DNA from 4 places in the Streptomyces nojiriensis genome. Region 4 is predicted to be linked to each of the others. Evidence: riboswitches for the same ligand, from Rfam matches in the RefSeq annotation. Region 4 holds a riboswitch; each other region holds the start of a gene.

Region 1 (7,604 bases), 710 kb from region 4:
TCAGGCCCGTGGCCACGGTGGTCTTGCCGCTGCCGGACGACGGAGCGGCGATGACCAGCCGAGGCACGTTGAACGGGTACGAAGTCACCACTCGATGCCCTTCTGGCCCTTCTGTCCCGTGTCCATCGGGTGCTTGACCTTGGTCATCTCGGTGACGAGGTCCGCGAACTCCACCAGCTTCTCCGGCGCATTGCGGCCCGTGATCACCACGTGCTGCGTGCCGGGACGGTTGCGGAGCACCTCGATGACCTCGTCGACGTCGATCCAGCCCCAGTGCATCGGGTAGGCGAACTCGTCGAGCACGTACAGCTTGTGCGTCTCGGCGGCCAGATCGCGCTTGACCTGCTCCCAGCCCTCCTTGGCCGCCTGCTCGTTGTCCAGCTGCGCGTCCCGCTGGACCCAGGACCAGCCCTCGCCCATCTTGTGCCAGACGACGGAGCCGCCCTCGCCGGAGGCGCCGAGCACCTTGAGCGCGTTCTCCTCGCCGACCTTCCACTTCGCCGACTTGACGAACTGGAACACCCCGATCGGCCAGCCCTGGTTCCAGGCGCGCAGCGCCAGCCCGAAGGCCGCCGTGGACTTGCCCTTGCCGGGGCCGGTGTGGACGAAGACCAGCGGACGGTTGCGGCGCTGGCGCGTCGTGAGCCCGTCGTCCGGAACGACGGACGGCTGTCCCTGAGGCATTACGCGACCCTCCTGTTGCTGTTGCTGCTGCTGTGGGGTGAAGCGGTGGATGCCACCGCGGTACGCACGTTCTTCACGAGCCCGGCCAGCGAGTCGGCCCGCAGGCCGTCGAGCGTGACGGCGGGCCCGCCGAGGTCACGGGCCAGTACGTCGGCCAGCCCCAGCCGGACCGGCCCGGACTCGCAGTCCACGACCACCGAGGCGACGCCCCCGGCCTGCAGCAGCCGCGCGCTGTGCCCCGCGAGCTCCCGCGGGCTGCTGTCCGTACGGCCCCCGGCGTTGCCGGCCGAGGTGGCCCGCCCGTCGGTGACGACGACGAGCAGCGGCCGGCGCGAAGGATCCCGCAGCCGCTCGATCCGCAGCACCTCGTGGGCCTTCAGCAGCCCGGCGGCCAGCGGGGTGCGGCCGCCCGTCGGCAGCTGCTCCAGCCGGGCCGCCGCCGCGTCCACCGACGAGGTCGGCGGCAGGGCCAGCTCGGCCGTGGCCCCCCGGAAGGTGATCAGACCCACCTTGTCCCGGCGCTGGTAGGCGTCCAGGAGCAGGGACAGCACGGCGCCCTTGACCGCGCTCATGCGCTGCCGGGCGGCCATGGAGCCGGAGGCGTCGACGACGAACAGGACGAGGTTGCCCTCGCGCCCCTCCCGCGTGGCCTGCCGCAGGTCGTCCTTGCGGATCACGAGACCGCGCCCGTCCCGGCCCCGCGCCTTCTGGTGCGGGGCGGCGGCCTGGATGGTGGCGGTCAGGTGCAGCTTCGTCAGGTGCCCGCGCGGGCGCTGGGCGCCGGTGGTGCGGCCGTGGGCGGTACGGGCGCGGGACCGGCGGCCGGACGCGCCCTCGCCGAGGCCCGGCACGCTGAGCATCTTGGTCCGGAACGGCTCGGCGGCGCGAACCGCGGCCTGCTCGGGCCCGGCGTTCTCCTGGGCGGCGGGCTGCGGGGTCTCGGGGGCTTCCGCGGGGGCCTCGCCGCATCCGGGACTCTCCGGGGCCTCGGGGGCCTCGGCCGGGGGGCCCGGGTCCTCGGAGCCGCCGTCCTGCGGGGGCGTGCCGCCCGGGCCGCCGTCGGGACCGCCGTCCCCGGGTCCACCGTCGTCGGGGCCCTCGGGCTCCGGCTCCGGGTCGGGCTCCGGCTCCTCGTCGGGGAACCCGTCCAGGATCCGGTCGAGCATGTCCTCGTCCAGCCCCGGCGCGTCGAAGGGGTTGCGGCGCCGCCGGTGGGGGAGCGCCAGCAGGGCGGCCTGCCGGACGTCCTCCTTGCGTACGTCGGTCCGCCCGGCCCAGGCGGCCAGCGCGGTCGCGGTCCGGGCCATCACGATGTCGGCGCGCATGCCGTCGACCTCGAACCCGGCGCAGGTCGCCGCGATCTGCAGGAGCGCGGTGTCGCCGAGGGAGACCTTCGGGAGCAGCGCCCGGGCGGCCACCACCCGGGCGCGGACCTCGTGCTCGTCCCCGGCCCAGCGGGTCGCGAAGCCCGCGGGGTCGTCCTCGTAGGCGAGCCGGCGGCGGACCACCTCGACGCGCTGGGCGGGCTCGCGGGAGGCGGCCACCTCGACGGTGAGCCCGAACCGGTCCAGGAGCTGCGGCCGCAGCTCGCCCTCCTCGGGGTTCATCGTGCCGACGAGCAGGAAGCGGGCGGCGTGCCGGACGGAGACGCCCTCGCGCTCCACGTACGAGGCGCCCATCGCGGCGGCGTCCAGCAGCAGGTCGATCAGGTGGTCGTGGAGGAGGTTGACCTCGTCGACGTAGAGGATCCCGCGGTGGGCGTCGGCGAGCAGTCCGGGCTCGAAGGCCTTCACCCCCTCGGCGAGGGCCCGTTCGATGTCGAGGGCGCCGACGAGGCGGTCCTCGGAGGCGCCGACGGGCAGCTCCACCATGCGGGCGGGCCGCAGGCCGCCGGGGCCGGGCTCGTGCGGGCCGTCCGGGCAGGCCGGGTCCGGCGCGGTGGGCGCGCAGCTGAACCGGCAGCCCGACACGACGTCGACCTGCGGCAGCAGCGCGGACAGCGCGCGGACGGCGGTGGACTTGGCGGTCCCCTTCTCACCGCGCACGAGCACCCCGCCGACCGCTGGGCTCACGGCGTTGAGCAGGAGCGCCAGCCGCAGGTCGGTCTGGCCGACCACTGCGGTGAACGGATACGGGGTGCTCATGCGTTGCTCACTCCTTGGAAAGTGCGGGCCCGTGCCGGGGGCCTGGACGAGGTCTGCGGGTGCGGCGCCGTTGCCGGGGCTCCGCCCCGGACCCCGCGCCTCGAACGCCGGCGGGGCTGAAGGTGCGGGGCCGCGCCCGTCACGGGGCGCCCGGTGGGAGGAAGGGGAGGGCGGCCGGGGCTCCGTCCTCGATCAGCTGCAGCAGCGCACGCGTATCGGCGTGTTCTTCGATCAGGTCGCCGAGCAGGTCCAGCTGCTCCTCCCGCAGCGCGGCGAACGAGGTGTCCGGCGCCGGGACGAAGCGGCGACCGGCGGCCGCGGCCACCTCCCGCAGGAACGCCCGGCGGAAGCCGTCCGACTCCAGCGAGCCGTGCCAGTGGGTGCCCCACACCGACCCGACCCGGCAGCCGTCCAGGAAGGCCTCGCCGCCGAGCACCTCGGCCACGCCGTGGTGGATCTCGTAGCCCGCGACCTCCTCGCCCAGCGCCGAGCCCACCGGTCGGGCCAGGGTCTTCTCCCGCTCGAAGCGGACCCGTACGGGGAGCAGGCCGAGGCCGTCGACCTCGCCCGCCTTCGATTCGACCTCGTCCGAGATCCGCTCGCCCAGCACCTGGAACCCGCCGCAGATGCCCAGCACCGGCCGTCCCTCGGCGGCCCGCCGCGCCAGCGCGTCCGCGAGCCCGCGCTCCCGCAGCCACTGCAGGGCCTTCACCGTGCCCCGGGTGCCGGGTACGACGACCAGGTCCGCGTCGGCCAGTTCCTCGGCCCGGTCCACGAACCGCACCACGACCCCCGGCTCCGCCGCGAGCGCGTCCACGTCCGTGAAGTTCGACATCAGCGGCACCGCGCACACGGCGACCCGCAGCACGTCCTCGCCCACCGGCGGCGCGACCACCGACTCGCGCACCGCCCCGCGCAGGGAGACCCGCAGGCCGTCCTCCTCGTCGATGCCCAGGCCGTGCTGGAACGGCAGCACCCCGTACGTGGCCCGGCCCGTCAGGCCGCGGAGCATCTCCATGCCCGGCTCCAGCAGCGACACGTCACCGCGGAACTTGTTGACCAGGTATCCCGCGATCAGGGACTGGTCCTCGGGGGAGAGCAGCGCCGTCGTCCCGAAGAAGGACGCGAAGACCCCGCCGCGGTCGATGTCCCCGACCACGACCACCGGGAACCGCGCGGCCCGCGCGATCCCCATGTTCACGATGTCGGTCCGGCGCAGGTTGATCTCGGCCGGACTCCCCGCCCCCTCGCAGATCACGGCGTCATACGTGCCCCGAAGCTGCTCCAGACAGTCCGTGACGATGCCGAGCAGCTGCTCCTGACGCCCGCCGTGGTAGCCGCGGGCGCTCATCTCGCCCACCGGCTTGCCCAGCAGCACCACCTGGCTGCTGCGGTCGCTGCCCGGCTTGAGCAGCACCGGGTTCATCAGCGCGGTCGGCTCCACGCGGGCCGCCTGGGCCTGCATCGCCTGGGCGCGCCCGATCTCGGCGCCCTCCCGCGTCACGAAGGAGTTCAGCGACATGTTCTGCGCCTTGAAGGGCGCCACCTTCACGCCCTGCCGGGCCAGCCACCGGCAGATGCCCGCCGTGACCACGCTCTTGCCCGCGTCCGACGTCGTGCCCGCGACCAGCAGACCGCCGCCGCGCTTCGCGCCGCTCATCCGCGCCGCCCTCTCCGTGCCGTACGGGAGACCAGCAGCCGGGCGGCCACGCAGGCGCCCAGGGCCAGCCAGGTCACCTGCCGCGACAGCCGGACCGCCCGCTCGATGTCATCGACCTCCACCGGCCGCCCCGCCGCGCCGTTCAGTACGGCCCGGTGCTCGACCCGGCCGCCGTACGCGAGGGTTCCGCCCAGTCTGACGCCCAGCGCCCCGGCGAAGGAGGCCTCGACGGGTCCGGCGTTCGGGCTCGGGTGCGCGGCGGCGTCCGCGCGCCAGGCCCGTACGGCGCCCCGCCGGTCGGGGCCGGCCAGTACGGCGGCGACCGCCGTCAGCCGGGCCCCCGGCCAGCCGGCCAGGTCGTCGAGCCGGGCGGAGGCCCAGCCGTAGCGCAGGTAGCGGGGGGACTTGTGGCCGACCATCGCGTCCAGGGTGTTCACGGCGCGGAAGGCCAGCAGTCCGGGGACGCCGGCGACGGCGCCCCACACGAGTGCCCCGACCACCGCGTCGGAGGTGTTCTCGGCGACGGACTCCACGACGGCGCGGGCCATCTGCTGTCCGTCCAGGGCCTGCGGGTCGCGTCCGCACAGGTGGGGCAGCCGCTCCCGGGCCACCTCGATGTCCCCGGCGGCGAGCGCGCCGCCGATGGCGCGGGCCTCACGGCCCAGGGAGGTGCCGCCCACGACGGCCCAGGTGGCGGCGGCGGTCAGGGCGATACGGGCGGCCGCGGGCCGGGAACGCACGGCTCGGGCGCCCAGCGCTCCGACGGCGGTCGCGCCCCCGGCGCACACCAGGGTGTGCAGGAGGCCCCGGCCGCGGTCGTCGCGCCACAGGGAGCGCTCGACGGCGGCGGCGGCCCGTCCGAAGGCGGCCACGGGGTGCCCTCGGCGCGGATCCCCGAGGATCCGGTCGCCGATCAGGCCCGCCGTGGCGCCGTACGCGAAGACGCGATCGGCACGCATGGTGGCAGGTATGTCCTCACTCAGGGTCCGCGCCCTGGTTCGACGTGTCCGGCGGCGAGAGTTCCTGGCTCCCGGGACGCACGCGCGGCGTGCGCTTCCGGTGACAGTGGCGGGACCGCGCCGGATTCGCACCGGACTTCCTCTCCATGCCGCCGTATTGGCTCGGGCAGTCCACCACGCACGTCGAAGGCCCGTCAACTCGCCGTTGACCTGCGGCGCGGTCGCGGCACGGCCGGGACGCGGCAGGAGCGCGGGAGGGGGCGGGGGATGCGAAAAGCTCCCTCCGGGACAAACCCGGAGGGAGCCTTCACGCCCGGTCGGCCGCGGGGCGGCGGATCAGGCGACGATCAGGTAGATCCCGTAGCCAACGGCCGCCGCGATGACGGCGAAGCAGGCGTACGCGCCGCTGCGGGCGAGGGCGGCGGTGCCGCCCTGCTCGGTGGCGGTCTCGTGCTTGGACAGGCCCACCAGGCCCAGGGTGAAGAGGGCCACGAGGGCGACGGTGGCGAAGAGGCTGACCCCGAAGACGGAGCCGAGTGCTTCCCAGTCGATCTTCATACTGCCGTTTCCTCTTGTGTCTCTGTCTCGGTCAGACCGCGGCGGCCGGAGCCGCCGGGGTCTGCGTCGCGGCCGGGATGGTGGCCTTGAGGGCTTCGTCCGTAACCTCGGCGGTCGTTGCCGCGGCGTTGGTACCGGCGGCGGCGACGGTCGGCGGGACGGTGACCGCGGCGATCGCCGTGGTGACGACACCCGGCTCTTCGGCGCGGGCCGGCTCCACCTCGTTGACGTTGTTGTGGTCGACGACCTGGCGGCGCGAGATGAACCAGATGGCCAGGCAGGAGCCGATCAGGAAGAGCGTGACCGCGGCGATGCCGACGTCACCGATGCGCATGACCAGCTCGGCACCGGCCGAGACCAGCGCGGCGGCCGGCAGGGTCAGGCCCCAGGCGACGAACATGCGGGTCGCGGTGGACCAGCGGACCACACCGCCCCTGCGGCCCAGGCCCGCACCCATGACCGCACCGGAGCACGAGTGGGTGGTGGAGAGCGAGAAGCCCAGGTTCGAGGAGGCCAGGATGACGGACGCGGCCGAGGTCTGGGCGGCGAAGCCCTGCTGCGGGTGCAGGTCGGTCAGGCCGCTGCCCATGGTGCGGATGATGCGCCAGCCGCCCAGGTAGGTGCCCATCGCGATGGCCATACCGGCGGAGACGATGACCCAGACCGGCGGGTTCGCGTCGGGCGCGATCGCACCGCCGGCGATGAGGGCCAGGGTGATGATGCCCATCGTCTTCTGCGCGTCGTTGGTGCCGTGCGCGAGGGAGACGAGACCGGCCGAGGCGATCTGACCGGCGCGGTACCCCTTGGCGGAGGTCTTCTCGCCGACCTTGTCCCCCAGCTTGTACGTGACCTTGGCGGCCAGGTACGCGGCGATGCCGGCCACCAGCGGGGCGGCGATCGCGGGGATGAGGACCTTGGTGACGACGACGCTGCCGTTGACCGCGCCGATGCCGGCGGAGGCGACCGCGGCACCGATGAGGCCACCCATCAGGGCGTGCGAGGAGCTGGAGGGGAGACCGACCAGCCAGGTGACGAGGTTCCAGAGGATCGCTCCGACCAGGGCGGCGAAGATCACCTCTGGCTGGATGCCCTCCTCGTTGACGAGCCCCTTGGAGATCGTCTTGGCGACCTCCACGGACATGAACGCGCCGACGAGGTTGAGCACGGCGGACATGGCCACCGCCGTCTTGGGCTTGAGGGCGCCGGTCGAGATGGTGGTAGCCATCGCGTTGGCTGTGTCGTGGAAACCGTTCGTGAAGTCGAACACGAGAGCGGTAATGATCACGATCCCGAGGAGAAGCGTTATGTGCTCCATTTACCCAGGCTTCTGTTTGACGTCAGTGGCTCGGCGACCGTAGGCAACCTGGGTGAACGGAAGATGAACTGACTTGGTCGGAGCGGTGTACTGCCCCGGGGTGCGATCGGGCCATTCGTCCTGATTCTTACGTTGATAGTGCTATTAATGCACGTCAAAGTCGGGTGAATGAACCCCTCCGGAGGCGGCTCGCCGCGCGTGCGATCCCGCCCCCCGGGCCTCGAATGAGACCTAGATCACTCGCTCCGTGCCCACCGTGGAGCGATCCGCTCCGGTGGCCCGCC
Region 2 (7,604 bases), 6.5 Mb from region 4:
CTCCAGGAGGGCCCGCCGCCCGGCGCAGTACGGTCTTGACGCGGGCGACCAGCTCGCGCGGCGAGAACGGCTTGGTCAGGTAGTCGTCCGCGCCGAGTTCGAGGCCGAGGATCCGGTCGGCCTCCTCACCGCGGGCGGTGACCAGCAGGACCGGCGTCCAGTCGCCGGCGTCCCGCAGGGCGCGGCAGAAGGCGATGCCGTCCATGCCGGGCAGGCCGATGTCCAGGACGATCGCCACCGGGTGCATGCGTCGCGCGGCCGCGAGACCGGCGGCGCCGTCGGCCTCGACGTGCACCCCGAAGCCTTCTCGGGTCAGGTAGAGGCGTTGCACGTCGGAGATGTGGCGCTCGTCCTCGACGATCAGTACGAGGCCCCTGGACTCCGTCATCACTGCCTTTCAACCGCGGTTGGCAGCATCGATGCTAACCGCGCCGCCGCGCCCTTCCGGCGGGCGCGCCGCCATCCGTACATTCCCCGAACAATGCGCCGGCCGCGGGCCGGGTACGGCGCGGTCGCGCGCCGTACCCGGTTCGGGCCCTGCCTCAGCCGTGGCTGAAGCGGGGCGGGCGCTTGTCCACGAAGGCGGACATGCCCTCCTTCTGGTCGGCCGTGGCGAAGACCGCGTGGAACAGCCGGCGCTCGAAGCGGACGCCCTCGGCGAGGGTGGTCTCGAAGGCCCGGTTCACGGCCTCCTTGGCCATCATCGCGACCGGCTTCGACATCCCGGCGACGGTCCCGGCGACCGCGAGGGCTTCGGACAGCAGTTCGCCGGCCGGGACGATCCGGGAGACCAGTCCGGCCCGTTCGGCCTCGACCGCGTCCATGGTGCGGCCCGTCAGGCACAGTTCCATCGCCTTGGCCTTGCCGACGGCCCGGGTGAGCCGCTGGGATCCGCCGATCCCCGGGATCACCCCGAGCTTGATCTCCGGCTGCCCGAACTTCGCGGTGTCCGCGGCGAGCAGGATGTCGCACATCATGGCGAGCTCGCAGCCGCCGCCCAGGGCGTAGCCGGAGACCGCCGCGAGGGTGGGCGTGCGGACCTGGCCGAGCCGGTCCCACGCCGTGAACCAGTCCGAGAGGTACATGTCCGTGTAGCCGCGCGGCCGCATCTCCTTGATGTCGGCGCCCGCCGCGAAGGCCTTCGCGGAGCCGGTCAGGACGATGCAGCCGACCTCCGGATCCCGGTCCAGCTCCTCCGCGGCGGCCACCACCTCGGTCATGACCTGGAGGTTGAGGGCGTTGAGGGCCTGCGGCCGGTCGAGGGTGAGGACGGCCACCCGCCCCTTGCGCTCCAGCAGGATGGTTTCGTAGGTCATGCGGGTGTTCCGTTCCGGGGTCGCAGGGTGTGGACGATCGCCGAGAAGTCGAGCCCCGCGCCCTCGCCGGCGGCGAAGTCGGCGTACAGCTCGGCGGCTTTCAGGCCCAGCGGCGCCGCCACCCCGCCGGCCCGCAGGGCGTTCGCCGCCAGGGCGAGGTCCTTGGCCATGAGGGGCGCGGCGAAGCCGGGAAGGTAGTCACGGTTGGCCGGGCTGTCCGGGACCGGTCCGGGCACCGGGCAGTTGACGGTGAGGGCCCAGCACTGGCCGGAAGCGGTGGAGGCCACGTCGTACAGGGCCTGATGGTCCAGGCCCAGGCTCTCGGCGAGGACGAAGGCCTCGCTCACCCCGATCATCGAGACGGCGAGGATCATGTTGTTGCAGATCTTCGCCGCCTGCCCGGCGCCCGCCGTCCCGCAGTGCACGGCCTTCCTGCCCATCGCGCCGAGCAGCGGCCCGGCCGCCGCGAACTCCTCGGCGCCGCCGCCCGCCATGAAGGTGAGGCTCGCCGCCCGCGCGCCGACCACCCCGCCCGAGACGGGCGCGTCGAGGGAGTGGTGACCCGCCGCCCCGGCGGCCTCGTGGGCCGCCCGCGCGTCGGCCACGTCGATGGTGGAGCAGTCGACGAACAGCGTGCCGGGCCGCGCCGCGGCCAGCAGCCCGCCCTCCCCGTACAGGGCGAGGACGTGCGCGCCCGCCGGCAGCATGGTGATCACCACATCGGCCTCGGCGGCCGCTGCGGCGGCCGACACCGCCGGCTCCACCCCCGTCGCGGCGGCGGTGGCCAGCAGCTCCGGCACCAGGTCGAAGCCGAGGACGCGATGTCCGGCCCGCACCAGGTTGGCCGCCATCGGGCCGCCCATGCGGCCCAGTCCGACGAACGCCACGGTCCTGCTCACCAGGGCACCTCCTGAGTCGAATCCGCACGGGCCAGCCGCAGTTCGCGCGCGCCGAGCGGGGCGAAGAACCGTGCCACGTCCGCCGGCCCCACCTCCGCCAGGGAGGGCGGCGACCACCGCGGGCTGCGGTCCTTGTCGATGACCTGCGCGCGGATCCCCTCCACCAGGTCGGGTGAGGACAGCGCCGCGCAGGAGATCCGGTACTCCTGCTCCAGAGCCCGTTCCAGCGGGCCGAGTCCGCGCACCCGGCGCAGGGCGGCCAGGGTCACCTTCAGCGCCGTGGGCGACCTGGCCGCAAGGGTGGCCGCGGCCTCCTTCGCCGCCGGGACACCGCTGCCGAGCAGGCGCTCCACGATGTCCTCCACGGTGTCCGCCGCGTAGCAGTGGTCGATCCACTCGCGGTCACCGTCGAGCGCGCCGGCGGGCGCCGGACCGACGTACCGTTCCAGCACCTCGTGTACGGAGGACCCCGCCAGGTCGGCGGCCAGCCGCGGCAGCAGCTCGGAGGGCACGAAATGATCGGCGAGCCCGCAGAGCAGCGCGTCCGCCGCCCCGGCCGGCGCCCCCGTCAGAGCCAGGTGCGTGCCCAGCTCTCCCGGTGCCAGCGCCAGCAGGTACGTGCCGCCGACATCGGGGACGAAGCCGATGCCCGTCTCGGGCATGGCCACGCGGGAGCGTTCGGTGACGATCCGTACGGTGCCGTGGGCCGAGATCCCGACGCCGCCGCCCATGACGATGCCGTCCATGAGGGCGACGTACGGCTTGGGATAGCGGGCGATGCGGGCGTTGAGCCGGTACTCGTCGCGCCAGAAGCCGGCCGAGGCCGTGCCGCCCGAGCGGGCGTCCTCGTGGATCGCGCGGATGTCACCGCCCGCGCACAGGCCGCGCTCACCGGAGCCCTCGATGACGACGGTCGCGATGTCCGGGGCGTGCTGCCAGTCGGCGAGGGCCTCGTCGATGCGCAGCACCATGGCGTGGGTGAGGGCGTTGAGTGCCTCGGGGCGGTTGAGGGTGATGTAGCCGGTATGGCCCTCGGTCCGCAGGAGCACGTGGTCCTGGCCGTGGCCCCCGGGGGATCCGTGGTTCATCGCAGGGCCTCCGTGAGCCCGCGGGCGACGATGATGCGCATGACCTCGTTGGTGCCTTCCAGGATCTGGTGGACCCGAAGGTCGCGGACGATCTTCTCGATGCCGTACTCGCTCAGATAGCCGTATCCCCCGTGGAGCTGGAGGGCCCGGTCGGCTACGGCGTAGCCGGTGTCCGTGGCGAACCGCTTGGCCATCGCGCACAGCTGCGGGGCCAGTGGGTCGCCCCGGTCCAGCGCGTCGGCGGCCTGCCGGACCAGGGCGCGGGCCGCGGCCAGCTCGGTGGCCATGTCCGCGAGCCGGAACTGCAGGGCCTGGGCGTCCAGCAGCCGGGCCCCGAAGGCCTCCCGGTCGGCCAGGTACGCGAGGCTGCGGTCCAGCGCGCTCTGCGCACCGCCCAGCGAGCAGGCGGCGATGCCGAGGCGGCCGCCGTTGAGGCCGTTCATGGCGATGCGGAAGCCGTCGCCCTCGGCACCGAGCCGCCGGTCGGCGGGGACGCGGACCCCGTCCAGGATCACCTGGCGGGTGGGCTGGGCGTTCCAGCCCATCTTGCGCTCGTCCGGGCCGAAGGAGACCCCGGCATCTCCCCGCTCGACGACGAACGCGGAGATGCCGCCCGGGCCCTCCCCGCCGGTGCGCGCCATGACGATGTAGACCTCGGAGGCGCCGGCGCCGGAGATGAACTGCTTGACCCCGGTCAGCACATAGCCGTCGTCCGTGCGCTCGGCCCGGGTGCGCAGCCGGGCCGCGTCGGATCCGGCGCCGGGTTCGGTCAGGCAGTAGCTGCCCAGCGACCGGGCGGAGCACAGGTCGGGCAGCCAGCGGGCCCGCTGGTCCGCGTCCCCGTACCGGTCGATCATCCAGGCGACCATGTTGTGGATGGAGAGGTATCCGGCGATGGAGGGGCAGCCGGTGGCGAGGGCCTCGAAGACGAGGACGCCGTCACCGCGGGTGAGGCCGGAACCGCCGTGCTCCTCGCGGACGTAGACGCCGCCGAGCCCGAGGTCCGCCGCCTTGCGGAGCACGTCCAGCGGGAAGTGCTTGTCCTGGTCCCAGGTGACGGCGTACGGGCCGAGCTGCTCCTGGGCGAAGTCCAGCGTGACCTCGGCGAGGGCGAGCTGATCGGGGCTGAGGGTGAGGGTCACCGGGCTCATCCCATCGTCGGGATGGTGAAGCTCGCGCCCTCCTTGGCCCCGGAGGGCCAGCGCGAGGTGACGGTCTTGGTACGGGTGTAGAAGCGGATCGAGTCGGGGCCGTGCTGGTTCAGGTCGCCGAAGCCGGACCGCTTCCAGCCGCCGAAGGTGTGGTACGCCACCGGGACGGGGATCGGCACGTTGACGCCGACCATGCCGGCGCCCACCCGCCGGGTGAAGTCGCGGGCCGTGTCCCCGTCACGGGTGAAGATCGCGACGCCGTTGCCGTACGGGTGCTCGGTGGGCAGGCGCAGGGCCTCCTCGTAGTCGGCGGCCCGTACGACGGACAGCACCGGGCCGAAGATCTCCTCGCGGTAGATCCGCATCTGCGGGGTCACGCGGTCGAAGAGGCTGGGGCCGGCGAAGAAGCCGTCCTCGTGTCCGGGCAGGGTGAACCCGCGCCCGTCCACGACGAGTTCGGCGCCCTCGGTGGCTCCGATGCCGACGTAGCGGTTCACCCGGTCGAGGGCGTCCTGGCTGACCAGCGGCCCGAAGTCGGCTCCGGGGTCGTCGGAGCGGCCCACGCGCAGGGTCGCGATGCGCTCCGTCAGCTTGGTCACGAGGGCGTTCGCGGTCTCCTCGCCGACGGGGACGGCGACGGCGATGGCCATGCAGCGCTCGCCCGCGGAGCCGTAGCCGGCGCCGATGAGGGCCTCCACGGCCTGGTCGAGGTCGGCGTCGGGCATCACGATCATGTGGTTCTTGGCCCCGCCGAAGCACTGGGCGCGCTTGCCGTGGGCCGCGGCGGTGGCGTAGATGTGCGCGGCGATCGGGGTGGAGCCGACGAAGCCGAGGGCCTGGACGCGCGGGTCCTCGAGGAGGGTGTCGACGGCCTCCTTGCCACCGTTGACCACATTGAGCACGCCCGGCGGCAGGCCGGCCTCCAGGAACAGCTCGGCGAGGCGCAGCGGTACGGAGGGATCGCGCTCGGAGGGCTTGAGGATGAAGGAGTTGCCGCAGGCCAGGGCGGGTGCGGCCTGCCACAGGGGGATCATCGCCGGGAAGTTGAAGGGGGTGATGCCGGCGACCACGCCGAGCGGTGAGCGCAGGGAATGCACGTCGATCCCGGTGCCCGCGTTGTCGGTGAACTCGCCCTTCAGCAGGTGCGGGGCGCCGGCGGCGAACTCGACCACCTCCAGGCCGCGTTGCAGGTCTCCGTGGGCGTCGGCGACGGTCTTGCCGTGCTCGGAGGACAACAGCCGGGCGAGGGAGTCGCGTTCGCCCTCGACCAGTTGGAGGAAGCGCAGCAGTACGCGCGAGCGGCGCTGCGGGTTCCACTGTCCCCAGTCGGCCTGCGCCTCCTCGGCGTTCGCGATGGCGGCCTCGGTGTCGGCCCGCCCCGCGAGCGGGACCCGGGCCTGCACGGAGCCCGTGTTGGGGTCGTGGACGTCGGTGAAGAGACCGGAGGATCCGGTGGTGTGCTTGCCGCCGATGAAATGGGTGAGTTCACGGACCATGGGTGCCTGCTCTCGTCAGGTTGGATCCGGGGATGGCACGGCCGGCCGGCGGACGGCACCCGATGGGGTGCTCCGCTGGGAGGGGCGTGGGACTACGAGCGTGCGAAGGGGTGCGCGCGCTCCGCCGGATCACCAGGGTCGTGGGTACAAACCGGTGCCATGCGTGTCTGCTCCATCCTCGTGGACAACACGGAACATCCGCGGCCGGTATCCTGACTCCCGGATCCCCGCGTGCCGCCCGCCTTCCCGACAGACCTCGTCAGTGGCGTGTGGATGGCAGCACACTCCCCGGTCACAGTGGCGGGACCGTGCCGGTTTCTCACCGGCTTCCCTGCACCGCGGACCTTGTGCCACGAACATATAGTTGGACGTCCTAGTAAGTCCAGGGCCGCCGCCGCGCGCCTTCCGTCCGGTCGCGCCGTCTCCGTCGTACCCGCCGTCTGCGGCCCGCGTTCTGACGCCCGCTCAGTCCCGCGCCGGGGCGGGGTTCCGGGTCACCGGGTACGGGATGAAGGTGCTGCTGTTCTCGTCGACGGCCAGCGCCCGCCCGAGCGGCGGCACGGCCCGCTGCGGGCAGTCGAGGCGTTCGCAGAGGCGGCAGCCCATGCCGATCGGAGTGGCGGCCGCCGCATTGTCGAGGTCGAGCCCGTCGGCGTACACCAGCCGCGAGGCGTGCCGGATCTCGCAGCCCAGCCCGATCGCGAAGGTCTTGCCGGGCTCGCCCCAGCCGCCGCGGTGGCGGGTGACGGCCCGGGCGGTCCACAGGTACCGCTGCCCGTCGGGCATGGCGGCCACCTGGACGTGGATGCGGCCGGGCGCGGCGAACGCCTCGTACACGTTCCACAGCGGGCAGGTGCCGCCCGCGCGGGAGAAGTGGAATCCGGTCGCCGACTGCCGCTTGGACATGTTCCCGGCCCGGTCCACCCGGACGAAGGAGAAGGGCACCCCGCGCAGCCTGGGCCGCTGCAGGGTGCTCAGCCGGTGGCAGACCGTCTCGTAGCCGACCCCGAAGTGGTCGGTGAGCCGCTCGATGTCGTACCGGAACTCTTCGGCGGCCGCGTGGAAGGCGCGGTACGGGAGGATGAGCGCGCCCGCGAAGTGGTTGGCGATGCCGATGCGGGCGAGGGCGTGGACCGGGGTGCCGGGCGGGAAGTCCTCGGCGGCCAGCCGGTCCAGCTCGTCCCGGTACTCGATCAGCGCCAGCTGGGTGGCCATCCGGAACGCCTGCTGTCCCGGCCGGAGCCGGTTCGACAGGTGCAGTACCCGGGCGGCGGGGTCGTAGTGGTGCAGCCGGTCGGAGTCCGTGGCCGTCCGGATCCCGTGCCGGTCGGAGAGCCGGCGGGTCAGCGCGCGGATGACGTCCCCCGGGCGGATGCCGATCTCGGCGGCGAGGTCCTCGGCGGCGGCATCGGTGTCGTGCAGGTAGTTCTGCCGCCGGTAGAAGAACTCCCGGATCTCCTCGTGCGGCGAGCGCGGGCTGTCGGCGGCCAGGTCCCGGCCGTCGGCGGCGTCGGCGAGGCGCTCGGCCAGGAGCTGGCCGCGCCGGCCCAGGTCCAGCAGGACCGAGGCGACCGCGGGCATACGGGTGGCCAGTTCGGCCAGGTCGGAGGGGGAGACCCGGGCCTGCGCCACCTCGTTCGCGAGCGCCTCGCGC
Region 3 (7,604 bases), 6.3 Mb from region 4:
GACCGGGGCAGGTGTCCTGCGGCGCCGCCGGGACCTGCCGTGACCCGCTCGGCCTGTTCGGTCCGTTCGGTCCGTTCGGTCCGTTCGGTCCGTTCGGCGGCGGACACGACGCGGCGTACCCAGGACCCGACATCCAGGGCCATGGAGTGACGGACCGTGAACGACGAGCGCGCGAACTCGACCGGCGCGGGTGTACGGGCGCAGCCTCGCCCACCGCGCTGCTCGCGGTCGACCGGAGTGGCGGCCACGGGTGCGGGCGAGGCAGTCTGTACTCATGAGAGCGCCCTTGCGCTCGCCTTCTGGACCGCGAGCCGACGGCCACCACCAGGTCCTGTTCGTCTTGGCGGAGTGTGTGCCCTTCGCGATCGCCCTGCTGGTGCTGCTCGTCGAGTTCACGCCCCTGCACGTCCTCTACACCGGCCCCCTGTTGGTCGCGACGCCCGCTCTGGCGGCCGTGACGATGGGCCCCAAGGGGACGCTCGCGGCGGCGGGGGTGGCCGTCGGTGTCAGCGTGGCCACCGCGAGCTACAACGGCGCCTGGGGGAGCCAGCAGGTCTACACCAACTTCCTCGCCCTGTTCCTGGTCTCGGTGGCGAGTTTCATGACGAGCCGCTCCGCGCGCACGCGCACGGAGAACGAGCTGAACCAGGTCCAGCGGATCGCCACCGCCGCCCAGGACGTCCTGCTGCGGCCGGTGCCGACCCTGCTGGGTCCCGTACGGGCGGCCAGCATGTACCTGGCGGCCGAGACGGGCGCCCAGATCGGCGGCGATCTGTACGACGTGGTGCAGACCCGGTACGGGGTCCGGATGATCGTCGGGGATGTCCGGGGCAAGGGACTCCCGGCCGTACGGGCCGCCGCGATCGTGCTGGGCGCCTTCAGGGAGGCCGTGCACTACGAGGACGACCTGATGGAGGTCGTCGACCGCTGCGAGGCGGCCCTGCTGCGGGACGCCGCCGTCTCGGGCGCCGGTGGTGCGGAGGCCGTCCTGGAGGGGTTCGTCACCGCGCTCGTGGCCCAGATCCCGGACGGCCCGCACATCGACGTGATCAACCGGGGCCACCCTCCCCCGCTGCTGCTGTGCGACGGCGTGGTCCGGCCACTGACACCCACCGCCCCCCTGCCGCCGCTCGGTCTGGTGGAGTTCGTCAGCGGTCCTCCCCGGCGGGCGGACCGCTATCCGTTCGCACCGGGGGACCGGCTGCTGCTGTACACCGACGGCGTCATCGAGGCCCGCGCCCCGGACAAGGCCTTCTTCGACCTGGCCGAGGCAATGGTGACCATGCGCGACCACAGCCGGAAGGAGTTCCTGGAGGGCCTGCACCAGGCACTGCTCCGCCACACCGATGACCGCCTGGCCGACGATGTGGCGGTCGTCGTCGTGGACCGGAGCCTGGACGAGGGGCAACGGTCGGCCGGAGGTCCGGCGTAGCACCCCTGGAGTCGCCCGGACGGTCCGGGAGGCGACAGCATGGGGGGAGGGCGGTCGGCGCGATGCCCCCGGGAGGAGGCGATACGGACAGTGAACAGTCATCGCTTCTCGTTCTGCGGGGCCGAGCTCGCCGCTGTCTACGTGGTCGCCGACCAGGGCAGGGAACTCCACCTCGCCGAGCTGACCGGAAACCGCGGCGTCCTCTACGGGCTGCCGGCGATCCTCGCCGTGGCCGGCCACTCGCCCGCCGCCAATGCCTTCCGCTCGGGCCGCCCGCTGTGGCTGGCTCCCAAGGAACTCGCCACGTTCATCGAGGAGGACCCCCACCACTTCCCCACCCGGGTGCGGGACGGCGCACCCAACTCGCCCGCCAGGATCTCGCTGGGCGCGCTTCCGCTGGGGTACGACGACCAGGAGCTCGGCTGTCTGATCGTCGCCGGGCAGGCCGGGGACGGCTTCAGCGCCGACGACCGCAGCCTCCTGGAGCTCTACGCCGACCAGGTGGCCACGGGACTCGAATCGGTCGCCGGACGCTTCGCCGGACGCAAGTCCCCGCAGGCCCATCTGGGTCAGTCGCTGGTGCCCGACCAGGGCGGCGCCTTCATCCTGGAGCTGAGCACCGGCCGTATGGAGGCCGACGCGCACGTGCTGGAACTGCTGGGTCTGTCTCCCGGGCAGTTCGACGGGCAGGTGGAGACCGTGCTCGCCTGCGCCGTCCCCGACGACATGCCCGCACTGATGGCGATCGTGGAGCCGAACCGGCTTGCCGCCGCCGGACAGCAGCTGGCGTTCCGTATCCGCCGCCCGAACGGCGAGCTGCGCTGGCTGGGACTGCGCTGCCGCGTGGAGGTGGACGCGGACGGTACGCCGGGGCGCGTCCTGGGCGTGGTCGCCGATGCCACCTATCTGCGCCCCAGCGCCGACGAGGTCTCCCTCGTACAGCGGCTGTCGGCCACCCTGGCGGGAGCGGCGACCATCCGGGAGGTCAGCCGGCTGGTGGTCGCCGCCCTGCGCGAACCGCTCGGCGCCTCCCGGGTCGCGGTCGGCGAACTGGAGCCCGAACGGCTCATCGTCACCGCCCTCGATCCTCCGGAGCCCGACGCCTGGCCCGAGGTCTGGCGCTCGGAGTGGCGGTCCGAGTGGCCCGACGTGGCGCTCAGCGACCTGCCCACCCTGCAGAGCGCGCTGCGCGGGGGGCACTTGAGTCTGTGGCCGCCGGGGGCGGCCCTGGAGCCCGGCCTGCTGGGCGTCGGGCCCGGTGGTCTCGCGGTGCTGCCGCTGCCCGCCGACGGCCGGATGGTCGGGGTGTGTCTGGTGGGCTGGGACGCGGAGCACCGGTTCGGACCGGAGGAGCGGTCGCTGCTGACCGCGACCGCGGGACTGGTGGGACAGGCGCTGGTGCGCGCCCACGCCCTGGACGCGGGCCACGAACTCGCCACCATGCTCCAGCGCAGTCTGCTGCCGCGCAAGCTCCCCGAGCTGCCGGGCGGGGTCGCCGTCGCCCGCTACCTCCCCGCGACCGCCGGACTCGAGGTCGGCGGGGACTGGTACGACGTCATTCCGCTCCGTGACGGTCATGTGGCCTTCGTCATCGGGGACGTCCAGGGGCACAGCGCGGGCGCCGCCACCATCATGGGCCAGATGCGTACGGCGGTCAGGGCCTACGCGGTGGAGGGCCACCCGCCCGATGTGGTGGTCGCGCGGGCCAACCGTCTGCTGGCCGGTATGGAGACGGATCTGTTCGCCACCTGCGGGTACGTGGACCTGGACATGGAGGAGGGCATCGCCAGGGTCGTCCGGGCCGGCCATCTGCCGCCGATCCTGCGTCATCCCGACGGCGTCGCCGAGGAGATGGTGGTCGAGGGCGGCCCCCCGCTGGGCGTGCTCGCGGAAGCGGAGTTCCCCATGACAGAGGCGGGGCTGATCCCCGGCACCCTGCTGGTGCTGCTGACGGACGGCCTGGTCGAGTCCTCCCGACTGCGCCTGGAGGAGGGCGTACGGCGGGTGTGCGACGTGCTCGCGGCGGCCGACCCGGACGATGTCGGAGGGGTCGCCGACGAGCTGGTCGTCGGCGTGGGCCGTCGCGACGACGATGTGGCGTTGCTGTTGCTGCGCTACGACGGCCAGGGGGACCGGCCGATGCGGAGCCACTGGACGGTGTGGCGGGTACCCAACGCGGTCCTGCACGCGCGCCGCTTCACCGCCCGCACCCTGCGCTCCTGGGGAGTGGTGGAGGAACTCGACGAAGCCCTGTTGATCGTGTCCGAGCTGGTCACCAACGCCATCGCGCACACCCAGGGCGAGGTGGGGATGGATCTGACCCTCTCGGCGGACCGGCTGCGGATCGCCGTGAACGACGGGTCGCCGCGCAGCCCCGTCAAACCGGTCTGGGTGAGCTGGGAGTCGACGGGCGGTCGCGGGCTGCTCATCGTCGAGGCGACGGCGACGGCCTGGGGCTCGGTGCCGCTCAGCGGCGGCAAGCAGGTGTGGGCCGAAATCCCCTGGCGCCGCGGTTCCTGACACGTCGCGCGGGCGGCTCCCGGGGACAGCCGTCAGCCGGGGCGCTGCGGCCTCCCCCGAGGACACGGCCACCCAACCGCCCGGCCCCCGACGGCTTGGGCCGTCTCTTTCGGATCTTGTCGGCCGAGCCCGCGGCGTCCGGTGCCATGGGGCCTCCCCAGGCCCGCCAGCGCCGAGGGGAAGCCTGGCAAGGCGGAGGGGCGCCCGTGTACTGGACGTACTCGGGTGCCCCGACAACGCGGCCAGGTGCGGTGCCGGGCGTCGCGGGCCCGGCAAGATCCGGAAGAGACGGCCTAGGGTCGGAGGATGCGCATCGTCTCCCTGCTGCCCGCGGCGACCGACATCGTGGCGGAGCTCGGCCTGGCCGCCGATCTGGCGGGCCGTACCCACGAGTGCGACTGGCCGCCGCGGGCGGTGGCCGGCGTGCCCGTGGTGACCTCGGCCGAGTTCTCGGCGGACACCCTGACCAGCCGGGAGATCTCCGACGCGGTGGGCGGCGCCGCGCACCGCGGCTCCTCGCTCTACACCCTCGACACCGAGGCCCTCGGCGCGCTCGCTCCCGATGTGGTCCTGACCCAGGACCTGTGCGACGTCTGCGCGGTGTCCTACGCCGGCGTGAGCCGGGCGGTGCGCGTCCTAGACGGCGGGCCCCGCGTGCTGAGTCTGGAGCCGCGCACGCTGGGCGACGTACTGGACTGCCTGGTCACGGTCGGTGAGCTGCTCGGCGTGGCGGAGCACGCGCGGGAGCGGCGGGCGGCCCTCGCCGCGCGGCTGGAGGCCGTACGGGCGCGGACCGCCGGACGGCGGCGCCCCCGGGTGGTGGCGATCGAATGGCTCGATCCGCTCTGGCCGGCCGGGCACTGGGTGCCGGAGCAGATCGCGTGCGCGGGCGGTGAGGCACTGATCGCCGCCCCCGGGGAGCACACCCGGCCGACGGAATGGGAGGCGGTCCGGGCCGCCCGCCCGGACGTGCTCCTGGTCATGCCCTGCGGGTTCGGCCCGGAACGCACGCTGCGCGAGCGGGAGCTGCTGACCTCGCTGCCGGGGTGGGAGGAGCTGCCCGCGGTGCGCGCGGGTGAGGTGTGGGTGCTGGACGGGCCCGCCTACTTCAACCGCCCGGGCCCCCGCGTCGTACGCGGCGCGGAGGTACTGGCGCACGTCCTGCACGGGGTCGGGGCGGGTGCCCCGGTGAGTCCGGCGGAGGCCCGCCGGCTCGGCCGCGGCTGACGGCGGGCCCGGATTCCGGGTTCTCGCCCGGTCCCCTCTGCCCGGGCCGTACGATGCGTTCTGCTCCGGCCCACCGCGGCCCGGGCCACAACCGAATGCATGCACAACTGGGGGAAGCCGGTGGGAATCCGGCGCTGACCTGCAACCGTGAGCGGTGTCCGAAACGCCGTGAGTCGGAGAACCCGGGGTGCGATGTGCACCGCTTCCCACTGTCATGGTCTGCAGTACGAAGCCCCAGCCCGGCCCGGCGCCCCCGGGCGTCCTCCTGAGGGACGCCCGCAGGGGGTGTGCACGGGTGCGGGTCGAAGGGTTCGCGTGAGCAGGCCCGAAGATCCGCTCAGGAAGGCACTCCATGCGCCAGACCCTCGTCCGCCGCTCCGTGGTCACCACGTTCGCGCTCGCTCTCGCCCTCGCCACCGCTCCGGCCGTGGCCGAGGCCAAGCCGAGGCCGAACACGAACGCGGCCGTCAAGGTGGACCTCACCGTCCAGGGACCCGACGGGCTGCTGTTCCAGGGCAAGGTCAAGACCAAGGGCCACGATGTCACCACCGCGACCGGTGGCACCCACAAGTGCGACGGCACCAACGGCGGCGCCAACCCGTCCAAGGTCCCCACCCCGACCGCCGCCCTCGACGACGCCGCCCACAAGAAGGGCTTCACCTGGGACGGCACCTGGTACGCGTCCTTCGACGACTTCTCCGTCGACACGATAAAGAACGTCAGCGGCGGCGGCTCGGCGTACTGGAGCATCGCCGTCAACGGCACCCCGACCCCGGTCGGCGGCTGCCAGTTCAAGCTCAGCGCCGGCGACCGGGTGTCCTTCACCTGGACGTCCTTCTAACCGGCCGCCCGCCCGGCAGGGGCTGCGGCCGCGAAGGTCCGCAGCCCCGCCGGCATTCGGTGATCAGGCGCCCCAGCGCAGGGCGATGGTGTCGCCCACGTTGATGACCTTGTTGCGGACCGCGCCGGCGAACGCGGAGCCGTCGACGCTGACCTTCCAGGTGCTGGAGCCGCTGTTGGCCTTGCCGTTGACGGCCGTGACGGTGCCCGTGCCCGACGAGGGGGTCACGCTCGTGACGCAGCCGGTCGGGGTCGCCCCGGTGGTGGCCGCGTTCAGGACGTCGCCGAGGGTGGTGGTCGTACCGGTCGGGGTGAAGGCCACCGAGCAGACCTTGAGGTTGCCGGCGCCGTCGTCGACGGTCAGGGCCAGCTTGGCGGCCGTACCGGCGGTGAAGGTGGACTGGGCGACCCACTGCGGGGCGCCGGGGGTGACCGGGACGGGCGGGGCCGTGGTGAAGCCCCCGCCCGCGACGGCGCGCAGCGCGTCGATCGAGGAGTAGGCAGAGGGGACGGTGTCGGAGGGCTTGTACTTGAAGCCGCCCGCCGGGTTGTACTGGTTGGCTATCAGGAAGTCGATCGGGGTCTTCCCGGTGACCGTGAGGAAGTCGCCGGTCTGCGGGTTGAAGCCGCAAGCGTTCAGGCCCGCGACGCCCCAGCCGTTGGAGCTGGTGTTGACCCCGTAGAGGGAGTTGAAGGCGCCGGTGGAGGAGAGCAGCGTGCTCTTGAGGAAGTTCTTCGCCTGGACGACGTCCGGGTCCGTGTTGGGGACGCCGGAGACGCACAGGGCCGCCATGGCCGCGCCGGTCATGTCGACGTCGCCGGCGGAGTTGAGGACGGTGGGGTTGCCCTCGGCCTTCTGGTAGGTCCAGCCGCCGTCCACGTGCTGGTTGGCGCGGATCCGGGTGACGACCGCGTCGGTCAGTGCCTGCGGGATGCGGGCGCCGCCGGCCTGTGTCCTGGCGCCGCCCAGCGAAAGGGCCGCGAAGACCGTGCCGTTGAAGTTTCCGGAGGAGCCGAAGTAGCCGGCCTCCGCCGTCTGCCAGTAGGAGTAGATGTTCGCCACGAGGTTGCGGGAGGCGGAGACGCGGGCCGGGTCGATGCCGGCGGCGTACGCGTTCAGGGTGCCGCGCTCGTAGTCGGTGACCACCGGGGAGGCGGACGGCCAGCCCGCCGTCGAGAGCAGGTTGCGGTAGACGGTGCGGGCGTTCTTCGTGGTGTCGCCACCGGGGTAGACGTCCACGACGGCCGTGCCGGTCGCGGCGAAGGTGCTGAAGGCCCACTCGTTGGAGAGGCCGGAACCGGCGTACGAACCGTCCGCCGCCTGGAGGGACTTGAGGTAGGCGACGCCGTTGGTCTTCGAGGTGGCGATCTGCGCGGGCGACGAGGTCGCGAACGCGGGCAGCGCGGTGAGGGCGAAGGCGCCGAGCGCGGCGGGCACCGCGAGCGCGAGGCGGCGGGAGGTGCGGGGACGGGACATGGCCTGCTCCTGGAATCGGCGGACGCCGACCGCTCCCGCGCCCCTGCCGCCGTACGGACGCACGGCCGGGCATGCCGGAGGGCCGCCGTCCGGAACGCGTGGTACGGC
Region 4 (7,604 bases):
AGGAACCGCGGTGCGCTCTCCCATTCGCTGGTGATGAGCCACTGGGACGGGTTCTCGATCGACTGGCACAACTCGTCGCTGATGTGTCCGGGGACGGAGGACACCTGCTTCTGGAGATGTTCGTACACCTCCAGGAACTGATTCTGCGCACCGTCGTACAGATCCAGCAGCAGAACGACCCGAAGTCTCGAGCCGTCGAAGGCGGACTGGGATATCCGTTCCGACAAGGTTGTCATCGTTCACACTCCTTCGAGACCACACGGTCGCCACGGGCGGCGCCACCCGAACCGATCGTTGTCCCGTAATCCCTGCGGCGCGAGAGGAGAGAACCAAGCGGGTGAACGAGCGAGGGAACCGGCCTCGTACAGGGCATGGAAGACCCATGAAGGAAAACGTCGACCACCACGTCCCGGTCCTCATCGTGGGCGGCTCGCTGGTGGGTCTGTGCACCTCGCTCTTCCTCGGCCGGCATGGCATCCCGCACATGGTGGTCGAGAAGCACGCGGGTACCTCGATGCACCCACGCGGACGCGGTATCAACGTACGGACGATGGAACTGTTCCGGGTCGCCCGTGTCGAGGACCGGATCCGTGAGGCCGCCTCGGTCCTGGCGGACAACCACGGCATCATGCAGGGCGGCTCGCTGACCGGTGACGACCAGGAGTGGCTCTTCGAGGAAATCGACCCGGGTGGCGCGCTCGCGCGCTTCAGTCCGGCGGCATGGTGTCTGTGCAGCCAGAACGACATCGAGCCGGTCCTGATGTCCGTGACCCCCACACTCGGGGCCGACCTGCGGTTCTCCACCGAACTCCTCTCCTTCGACCAGGACCCGGGCGGGGTCACCGCGATCGTGAAGAACCGGGAGACCGGGGAGCACAGCACGGTGCGCGCGGACTACCTCGTCGCCGCCGACGGGCCGCGCAGCCCCGTGCGGGAGGCGCTCCGGATCGGCCAGAGCGGCTCCGGGGACCTGTTCCACAACGTGAGCATCACCTTCCGTTCCCGGATGCTGGCCCACGTGGTCGGCGACCGGCGTTTCATCGTGTGCTATTTGACCAAGCCCGATGCCGACGGGGCCCTGCTGCCGGTCGACAACGGCGAGCGGTGGGTCTTCCACGCGCCCTGGCACCCGGACCGGGGCGAGACGCTGGAGGACTTCACCGACGAGCGCTGCGTGGAGCACATCCGCCGGGCCGTCGGCGCCCCCGATCTGGACGTCGAGGTCACCGGGAAGGCCCCGTGGCACGCCGCCGAGCGGGTCGCCGAGCGGTACGCGGTCGGCCGGGTCTTCCTGGCCGGTGACTCCGCCCACGAGATGTCCCCCACCGGGGCGTTCGGCTCGAACACCGGCATCCAGGACGCCCACAACATCGCCTGGAAGCTCGCCATGGTGCTGGACGGTTCGGCCGGGCCGGGGCTGCTGCAGACCTACGAGGCCGAGCGGCTGCCGGTGGCCCGGGCGACGAGCGAGCGCGCCTCGGCGCGGTCGGCGGAGCACAGCCACCCGGGGTACGAGCCCGACCCCGAGCCCATGTCCACGCCCGCCCCGGGGTCGGCGTCCACGCCCGCCCCCACGCCCGCGGCCGGGCAGGACCCCGTGCCGGGAGGCGGCGGCCGGCAGGGCGGGGTCCTCTCCGTGGCCATGGGCTACCGCTACAACCACGGCGTGGTGCTGGGAGCCGACCCGGACCAGCCCGTGGTGCCCGAACGGATGCGGCTCTGCGGCGATCCGGGCAGCCGCGCACCGCACATGTGGCTCTGCGGTCCGGGGGATCCGGACCCGAAGTCCACCGTGGACCTCTACGAGCGCTCCTTCGTCCTGCTGTGCTCCGAGGGCACGCCGTGGCGTGCCGCGGGGCGGTCCGTCGCCGAACAGCTGGGCCTGCCCCTGGACGTGTACGCGATCGGCACGGGCCCGGAGGCCGACCTGATCCCGGCGAACGGCGGCGACTGGACCGAGGTGCACGGCACGACCGCGGAGGGTGCGATCCTCGTCCGCCCGGACGGTTTCGTGGCCTGGCGCTCGGCGCAGGCGGTGGCGGATCCGGCGGCGGTCCTCCACGAGGTCCTGACCACGCTGCTGGACCGGTCCTGATCCGAGCGCTCCCGTGCCCGCGGACACCGAGGGCGCCGTCCGGCGGAGTGATCCGCGGGACGGCGCCCTTCACCTCGTGGCGGTGCCGGACCGGCGCCGGGTCATCGCGCCGTCTTCGAGCCGAGGGCCCCGGGTGTCCTCGGAACCCAGTCGGGGGATGCCGAGGCCTGCTTCGGGTCCGGCTCCCGCATGGTCACGCGCCAGCCGTCCTCTCCGGTGCTTCCGGTGAGGCGCACCACGAACGACTTGGTCTGGCCCGTGTCGTGGAAGTACACGACGACGACCTGCCGCACGGAGCCCTCGTCGTAGAACTCCGCGGTCACCTTCCCCTTGGCCCCCTCGTGGAAGGACCGGATCCAGTTCCGCGCGGTCCGCTCGACGTCCCCCTTCGCGTCGTCGGGGTCGGCGGCGAGCGACTCCACCTGCTCGGCCTTGCCGTCGGCGAGCCGCCAGATCAGCTTCTGGGTGATGTGCAGCGACTCGGAGGTGGGGTACCCGACCACGCCCAGCGGTTCGTGCCCCGCGTAGTCGGTCGCGTACTGCAGCTTCTCCTCGTCGGCGGCACACGCGGTGAGGCCGCCCCATGCCACCGCGGACACCAGGGCGGCGCGCAGGGCGAGTGCGGAGCGCGGGACCGGTCCAGCCATACTTCCTCGGTCTTCCGGTGGTCATCGAGCGGTCTCGATGCTGAGAGCTGCAACGTACTGCCCTGACCGGGTAGTTCGATCCGGTAAACGGACAAGGGGGACACAACTCCCGCCTCAGTGACGCAATTCACTCCATGGCCGAATTTCGCCCCCCCGATGTCTCACCTCGGCATCCGGATGCCGGACAACTCCGCGCGCCGGCGGGGAACGCCGTCTACTCTGGCCGGGCAGCTGGTTCGCCCCGTCCGCCAGGCGGGATGCGTCGTAAGAGGGAACCCGGTGGGAATCCGGGACTGCCCCGCAGCGGTGAGCGGGAACGACCGCCGTCATACGCACTGGGCCCGGACGGGCCTGGGAAGCGACGGCCAGTAGGAGTCTCGTACGGCATCCGTACGACGGGACGCGCCCGCGAGTCCGAAGACCTGCCCGTTGCCCGTACGCGACCGATCGCGCACGGAAACCCCGGTGACCTCGTGGGCGGGTCGGCGACACATCAGGCGGACGACCGCGGGCACGTGCAGCCGCACGCACCCGTACCCGGTCGGGATCCGCCCGGTCCGTCATCCCTTCGCGCCCTCGGCCCCGCACCGGGTCCACAGGAGAACGCTCGCGAAGGAGAGTTCCGTGACCCGCACGACCCCCGCCGCCGCACGGCCCACCGTGGCCACCGTGTACGGCTACCCCCGCCAGGGCCAGAACCGCGAACTGAAGAAGTCCGTCGAGGGCTACTGGAAGGGCCGCACCACCGCCGACGCCCTCCGGGCAACCGCCCGCGACCTGCGCCGCAGCAACTGGCAGCAGCTCGCCGACGCCGGCATCACCGAGGTGCCGACCGGCGACTTCTCGTACTACGACCACGTGCTGGACACCAGCGTGATGGTCGGCGCCGTACCCGAGCGGCACCGGGCGGCCGTCGCGGCCGACCCGCTCGACGGGTACTTCGCGATGGCGCGCGGTACCCAGGACGTGGCCCCGCTGGAGATGACCAAGTGGTTCGACACCAACTACCACTACCTGGTGCCCGAACTCGGCCCCGACACCGTCTTCACCGCCGACTCCACCCAGCAGGTCGCCCAGCTGACGGAAGCGCTCGGGCTGGGCCACACCGCCCGCCCCGTCCTGGTCGGACCCGTCACCTACCTGCTGCTGGCCAAGCCGGCCCCCGGCGTCGGCGCCGACTTCGAACCGCTGGCCCTGCTCGACCGGCTGCTGCCCGTCTACGCCCAGGTCCTGGCCGACCTGCGGGCCGCCGGAGCCGAATGGGTGCAACTGGACGAGCCCGCCCTGGTGCAGGACCGCACCCCGGCCGAGCTGACCGCCACCGCCCGTGCGTACCGGGAGCTCGGCGGCCTGACCGACCGGCCCAAGCTGCTCGTCGCCTCCTACTTCGACCGGCTCGGCGAGGCCCTGCCCGTGCTGGCCAAGGCACCCGTCGAAGGACTCGCCCTGGACTTCACCGGGGCCGCGGCCGCCAACCTCGACGACCTCGCCGCCGTCGGGGGCCTGCCCGGCAAGCGCCTCGTCGCCGGTGTCGTGGGCGGCCGCAACATCTGGATCAACGACTACGAGAAGTCCCTCAGCACCCTCGCCACCCTCCTGGGGCTCGCCGGCCGGGTGGACGTGGCCGCCTCCTGCTCCCTGCTCCACGTGCCGCTGGACGCCACCGCCGAACGGGACATCGACCCGCAGGTCCGGCGCTGGCTCGCCTTCGCCCGCCAGAAGACCGCGGAGGTCGCCACGCTCGCCCGGGGCCTGGCCCTCGGGACGGACGCCATCGCCGCCGAACTCGCCGCCAACCGGGCCGACCTGGCCTCCCGCGCCGGCTCCGCCCTCACCCGCGATCCGGCGGTCCGGGCCCGCACCGCCGCCGTCACCGAGGCGGACGGGCGGCGCGCGCAGCCGTACGCGGAGCGGACCGCCGCCCAGCGGGCGCACCTGGGGCTCCCGCCGCTTCCGACGACCACGATCGGATCGTTCCCGCAGACCACCGAACTGCGCACGGCCCGTGCCGACCTGCGGGCCGGGCGCATCGACACCGCCGGCTACGAGGACCGCATCCGGGCCGAGATCCGGGAGGTCCTGGCCTTCCAGGAGCAGGCCGGCATCGACGTCCTGGTGCACGGCGAGCCCGAACGCAACGACATGGTCCAGTACTTCGCCGAGCAGCTCACCGGCTACCTGGCCACCCGGCACGGCTGGGTCCAGTCCTACGGCACCCGCTACGTCCGCCCGCCCGTCCTGGCCGGCGACATCTCCCGCCCCGACCCGATGACCGTGGGCTGGACCACGTACGCGCAGTCGCAGACGTCCAAGCCGGTCAAGGGCATGCTGACCGGCCCCGTGACCATGCTCGCCTGGTCCTTCGTACGCGACGACCAGCCCCTCGGCGACACCGCCCGCCAGGTGGCGCTCGCCCTGCGCGACGAGGTGGGCGACCTGGAGGCGGCCGGCACCGCGGTCATCCAGGTCGACGAACCCGCCCTGCGCGAGACGCTCCCGCTGCGGGCCGCGGACCGCGCCGCCTACCTCGCCTGGGCCACCGAGTCCTTCCGGCTGACCACCGCCGGAGTGCGCCCGGACACCCAGATCCACACGCACATGTGCTACGCCGAGTTCGGCGACATCGTGGAGGCCATCGAGGACCTCGACGCCGATGTCATCAGCCTGGAGGCCGCCCGTTCCCACATGCAGGTCGCCGGTGAGCTCGCGGGCGCCGGCTACCCGCGCGAGGTCGGCCCCGGCGTCTGGGACATCCACTCGCCGCGGATTCCCTCCGTGTCCGAGGCGACGGCCCTGCTGCGCAAGGGGCTGGGAGCCATCCCGGCGGAGCGGCTGTGGGTCAATCCCGACTGCGGCCTGAAGACCCGGGGCTGGCCGGAGACCAGGGCCTCCCTGGAGAACCTGGTCGAGGCGGCCCGGCAGGTACGCGCCGAGGTCTAGGCCGTCTCTTCCGGATCTTGCCGGGCCCGGCCCGCCCGGCACGGCACCTCATCCCCCAGACTCCGTCCGGGGGGACCCCCAGGTTGTCGGGGCACTCGAGTACGTCCAGTACACGAGCGCCCCTCCGCCCGGGGGCACCTCCCAGCGGTAGCTGGGGGAGATGCACCGCACCGGACGACCCGGGCTCATCCGACAAGATCCGAAAGAGACGGCCTAGGCCGTCTCCTCCGGACCGTCGTCGCCGACGAGGCCCGCGACGTGGTCGGTGATCACGTCGAGGATGTCCGCCGAGATCCTGTCGTCGCCGAGAACGAGGTGGTTCAGCGTCAGCCCGTCGGTCATGGCGGCCAGATAGCGGGCCAGCACGCCCACGGGTACGCGGAGTTCGAAGGCCATGTGGTGCCGGAGCTGCTCGATCAGTTCGGTGTAGGTGTCGCAGTACCGCTCGTACTGGCGCCGCGCCAGGTGCTCGAAGTCCGGGCGGCGCAGGGCGTACTGGGTGAGTTCGTAGGTGAGCATGTGTTCGCCCGGATGGGCGGACACATGGTCCCAGTACGCCTGGAAGCCCGCCCGGACGGTCTCCCGGAGGGTGGCCTTCGGCTGGATCGCCTCCCTCACCAGGGCGACGCTGTGGTCGGTGATCGCCGCGATGACGGATTCGAGCAGGGCCTGCTTGGAGTCGAAGCAGTAGTGGAAGATGCTCAGGGACACGCCCGCCTCGGCGGCGATCGACCGGGTCGTCGTCGCGGCGACGCCGTCACGGGTCATCGCGCGGATGGCGGCCTCGGTCAGCTGGCGGCGCCGCTCGGCCGAGGGCATCCGTGCCATGGGCGTTCCTTTCGGTTCGTGCTGCGGTGCGTGGTGCGTGGTGCGTGGTGCCACTGCGGCCGGGGCCGGCCGGATCAGCAGATCCGGCCGGCCCCGGCCCCTGGTCTTCCGCTCGGCGGGATCAGCTGCTGAAGACGCCGACCTCGTGGAGCGAGTACCCCCATTTGGTGCCGCGTTGGAGTCCCTGGATGCGGACGTAGCGGGCCGGCACCCCGGAGAACCGTGCCGTGTCCAGGCCGCCGTCACTGGCGGTCGTGGACCAGACGGTCTGCCAGTTCGTGTCGTCCGTGGAGACCTCGATGCGGTACGCCTTGCCGTACGCGGCCTCCCAGTCGAGGGTGATGCGTCCCACCCGGTTCGCGGACCCGAGGTCGATGCGCAGCCACTGGTTGTCGTTCCACTCGCTGGCCCAGCGGGTGCCCGAGTCCCCGTCCACGGCCCGGCCCGGGGAGAAGTTCACGAAGGGGTTCCACCACTCCGCGCTCGACGCCGAGGCCGGGGAGCCCGTGGCGAGGTTCACCCCGGACTTGTGCTTCTCGGAGTTCCCCCAGGTGGTCAGGTAGGACTCGGCGCCCTTGAACAGGTCGTCCACGACGCCCTGGCCGCCGACGAGGCGGATGTCCTCGATCCAGTCGGGGACCAGACCGTAGTGCGCGGCGCCGTCGGTGTTGAGGTCCCACGTACGCGAGCCGGTGGTCTGCCGGTCGATGACGGAGCCGCCGTCGGTGCTGCGGAACGGGTAGCGCACCGGGTTCGGGGTGTCGGCCCCGCGCGGTCCGGGCCAGCCGCCGACGCCGTTCATGTCGGTGCCGTACCCGTAGCCGACGTTGTACTTGTCGCGCAGCGCGTCCGTCCGCTTCGCCTCGGCGCTGAACCCCTCGGCGCCGCTCATGTACGAGGCGATGAAGCCGCCGAGCTTGTAGACCCGCTCGGTCCAGTCCATGTCCATCCAGCTGTGCGAGGAGATCACACCCGGGTACGACTCGGACTCCATGATGTCGAAGGACCGGCCCGCGGCCTTCACGCTCATGTGGTCGACCTCGAGCATCATCTTGCGCTTCATCATGCCGCGCACCGCGTACTCGCCGAGTTCC

What was found. Region 4 has a riboswitch for cobalamin ahead of metE (5-methyltetrahydropteroyltriglutamate--homocysteine S-methyltransferase). Riboswitches for the same ligand answer to the same signal wherever they lie in the genome.
Region 1: another riboswitch for cobalamin. It lies ahead of JYK04_RS12520 (cobalamin biosynthesis protein); the one in region 4 lies ahead of metE (5-methyltetrahydropteroyltriglutamate--homocysteine S-methyltransferase).
Region 2: another riboswitch for cobalamin. It lies ahead of JYK04_RS38060 (CoA-acylating methylmalonate-semialdehyde dehydrogenase); the one in region 4 lies ahead of metE (5-methyltetrahydropteroyltriglutamate--homocysteine S-methyltransferase).
Region 3: another riboswitch for cobalamin. It lies ahead of JYK04_RS37220 (DUF4430 domain-containing protein); the one in region 4 lies ahead of metE (5-methyltetrahydropteroyltriglutamate--homocysteine S-methyltransferase).

The regions. Positions count from the first base shown of each region.
Region 1 is NZ_CP071139.1:2,679,823-2,687,426, reverse strand. It holds gene JYK04_RS12540 (cobyrinic acid a,c-diamide synthase CobB) at 1-91, opposite strand, end outside; gene cobO (cob(I)yrinic acid a,c-diamide adenosyltransferase) at 85-684, opposite strand; gene JYK04_RS12530 (putative cobaltochelatase) at 684-2,828, opposite strand; gene JYK04_RS12525 (cobyric acid synthase) at 2,968-4,488, opposite strand; gene JYK04_RS12520 (cobalamin biosynthesis protein) at 4,485-5,447, opposite strand; cobalamin riboswitch at 5,484-5,638, opposite strand; gene JYK04_RS12515 (hypothetical protein) at 5,784-6,005, opposite strand; gene JYK04_RS12510 (inorganic phosphate transporter) at 6,037-7,320, opposite strand.
Region 2 is NZ_CP071139.1:8,427,060-8,434,663, forward strand. It holds gene JYK04_RS38035 (response regulator transcription factor) at 1-388, opposite strand, end outside; gene JYK04_RS38040 (enoyl-CoA hydratase) at 543-1,316, opposite strand; gene mmsB (3-hydroxyisobutyrate dehydrogenase) at 1,313-2,215, opposite strand; gene JYK04_RS38050 (enoyl-CoA hydratase/isomerase family protein) at 2,212-3,303, opposite strand; gene JYK04_RS38055 (acyl-CoA dehydrogenase family protein) at 3,300-4,454, opposite strand; gene JYK04_RS38060 (CoA-acylating methylmalonate-semialdehyde dehydrogenase) at 4,451-5,950, opposite strand; cobalamin riboswitch at 6,136-6,306, opposite strand; gene JYK04_RS38065 (short-chain fatty acyl-CoA regulator family protein) at 6,416-7,604, opposite strand, start outside.
Region 3 is NZ_CP071139.1:8,235,725-8,243,328, reverse strand. It holds gene JYK04_RS37240 (D-alanyl-D-alanine carboxypeptidase family protein) at 1-43, shown strand, start outside; gene JYK04_RS37235 (PP2C family protein-serine/threonine phosphatase) at 275-1,432, shown strand; gene JYK04_RS37230 (SpoIIE family protein phosphatase) at 1,523-3,952, shown strand; gene JYK04_RS37225 (cobalamin-binding protein) at 4,259-5,179, shown strand; cobalamin riboswitch at 5,241-5,383, shown strand; gene JYK04_RS37220 (DUF4430 domain-containing protein) at 5,532-6,020, shown strand; gene JYK04_RS37215 (prenyltransferase/squalene oxidase repeat-containing protein) at 6,084-7,496, opposite strand.
Region 4 is NZ_CP071139.1:1,973,466-1,981,069, reverse strand. It holds gene JYK04_RS09260 (SchA/CurD-like domain-containing protein) at 1-236, opposite strand, end outside; gene JYK04_RS09255 (FAD-dependent oxidoreductase) at 338-2,095, shown strand; gene JYK04_RS09250 (hypothetical protein) at 2,197-2,742, opposite strand; cobalamin riboswitch at 2,958-3,186, shown strand; gene metE (5-methyltetrahydropteroyltriglutamate--homocysteine S-methyltransferase) at 3,367-5,682, shown strand; gene JYK04_RS09240 (TetR/AcrR family transcriptional regulator) at 5,896-6,510, opposite strand; gene JYK04_RS09235 (galactose-binding domain-containing protein) at 6,632-7,604, opposite strand, start outside.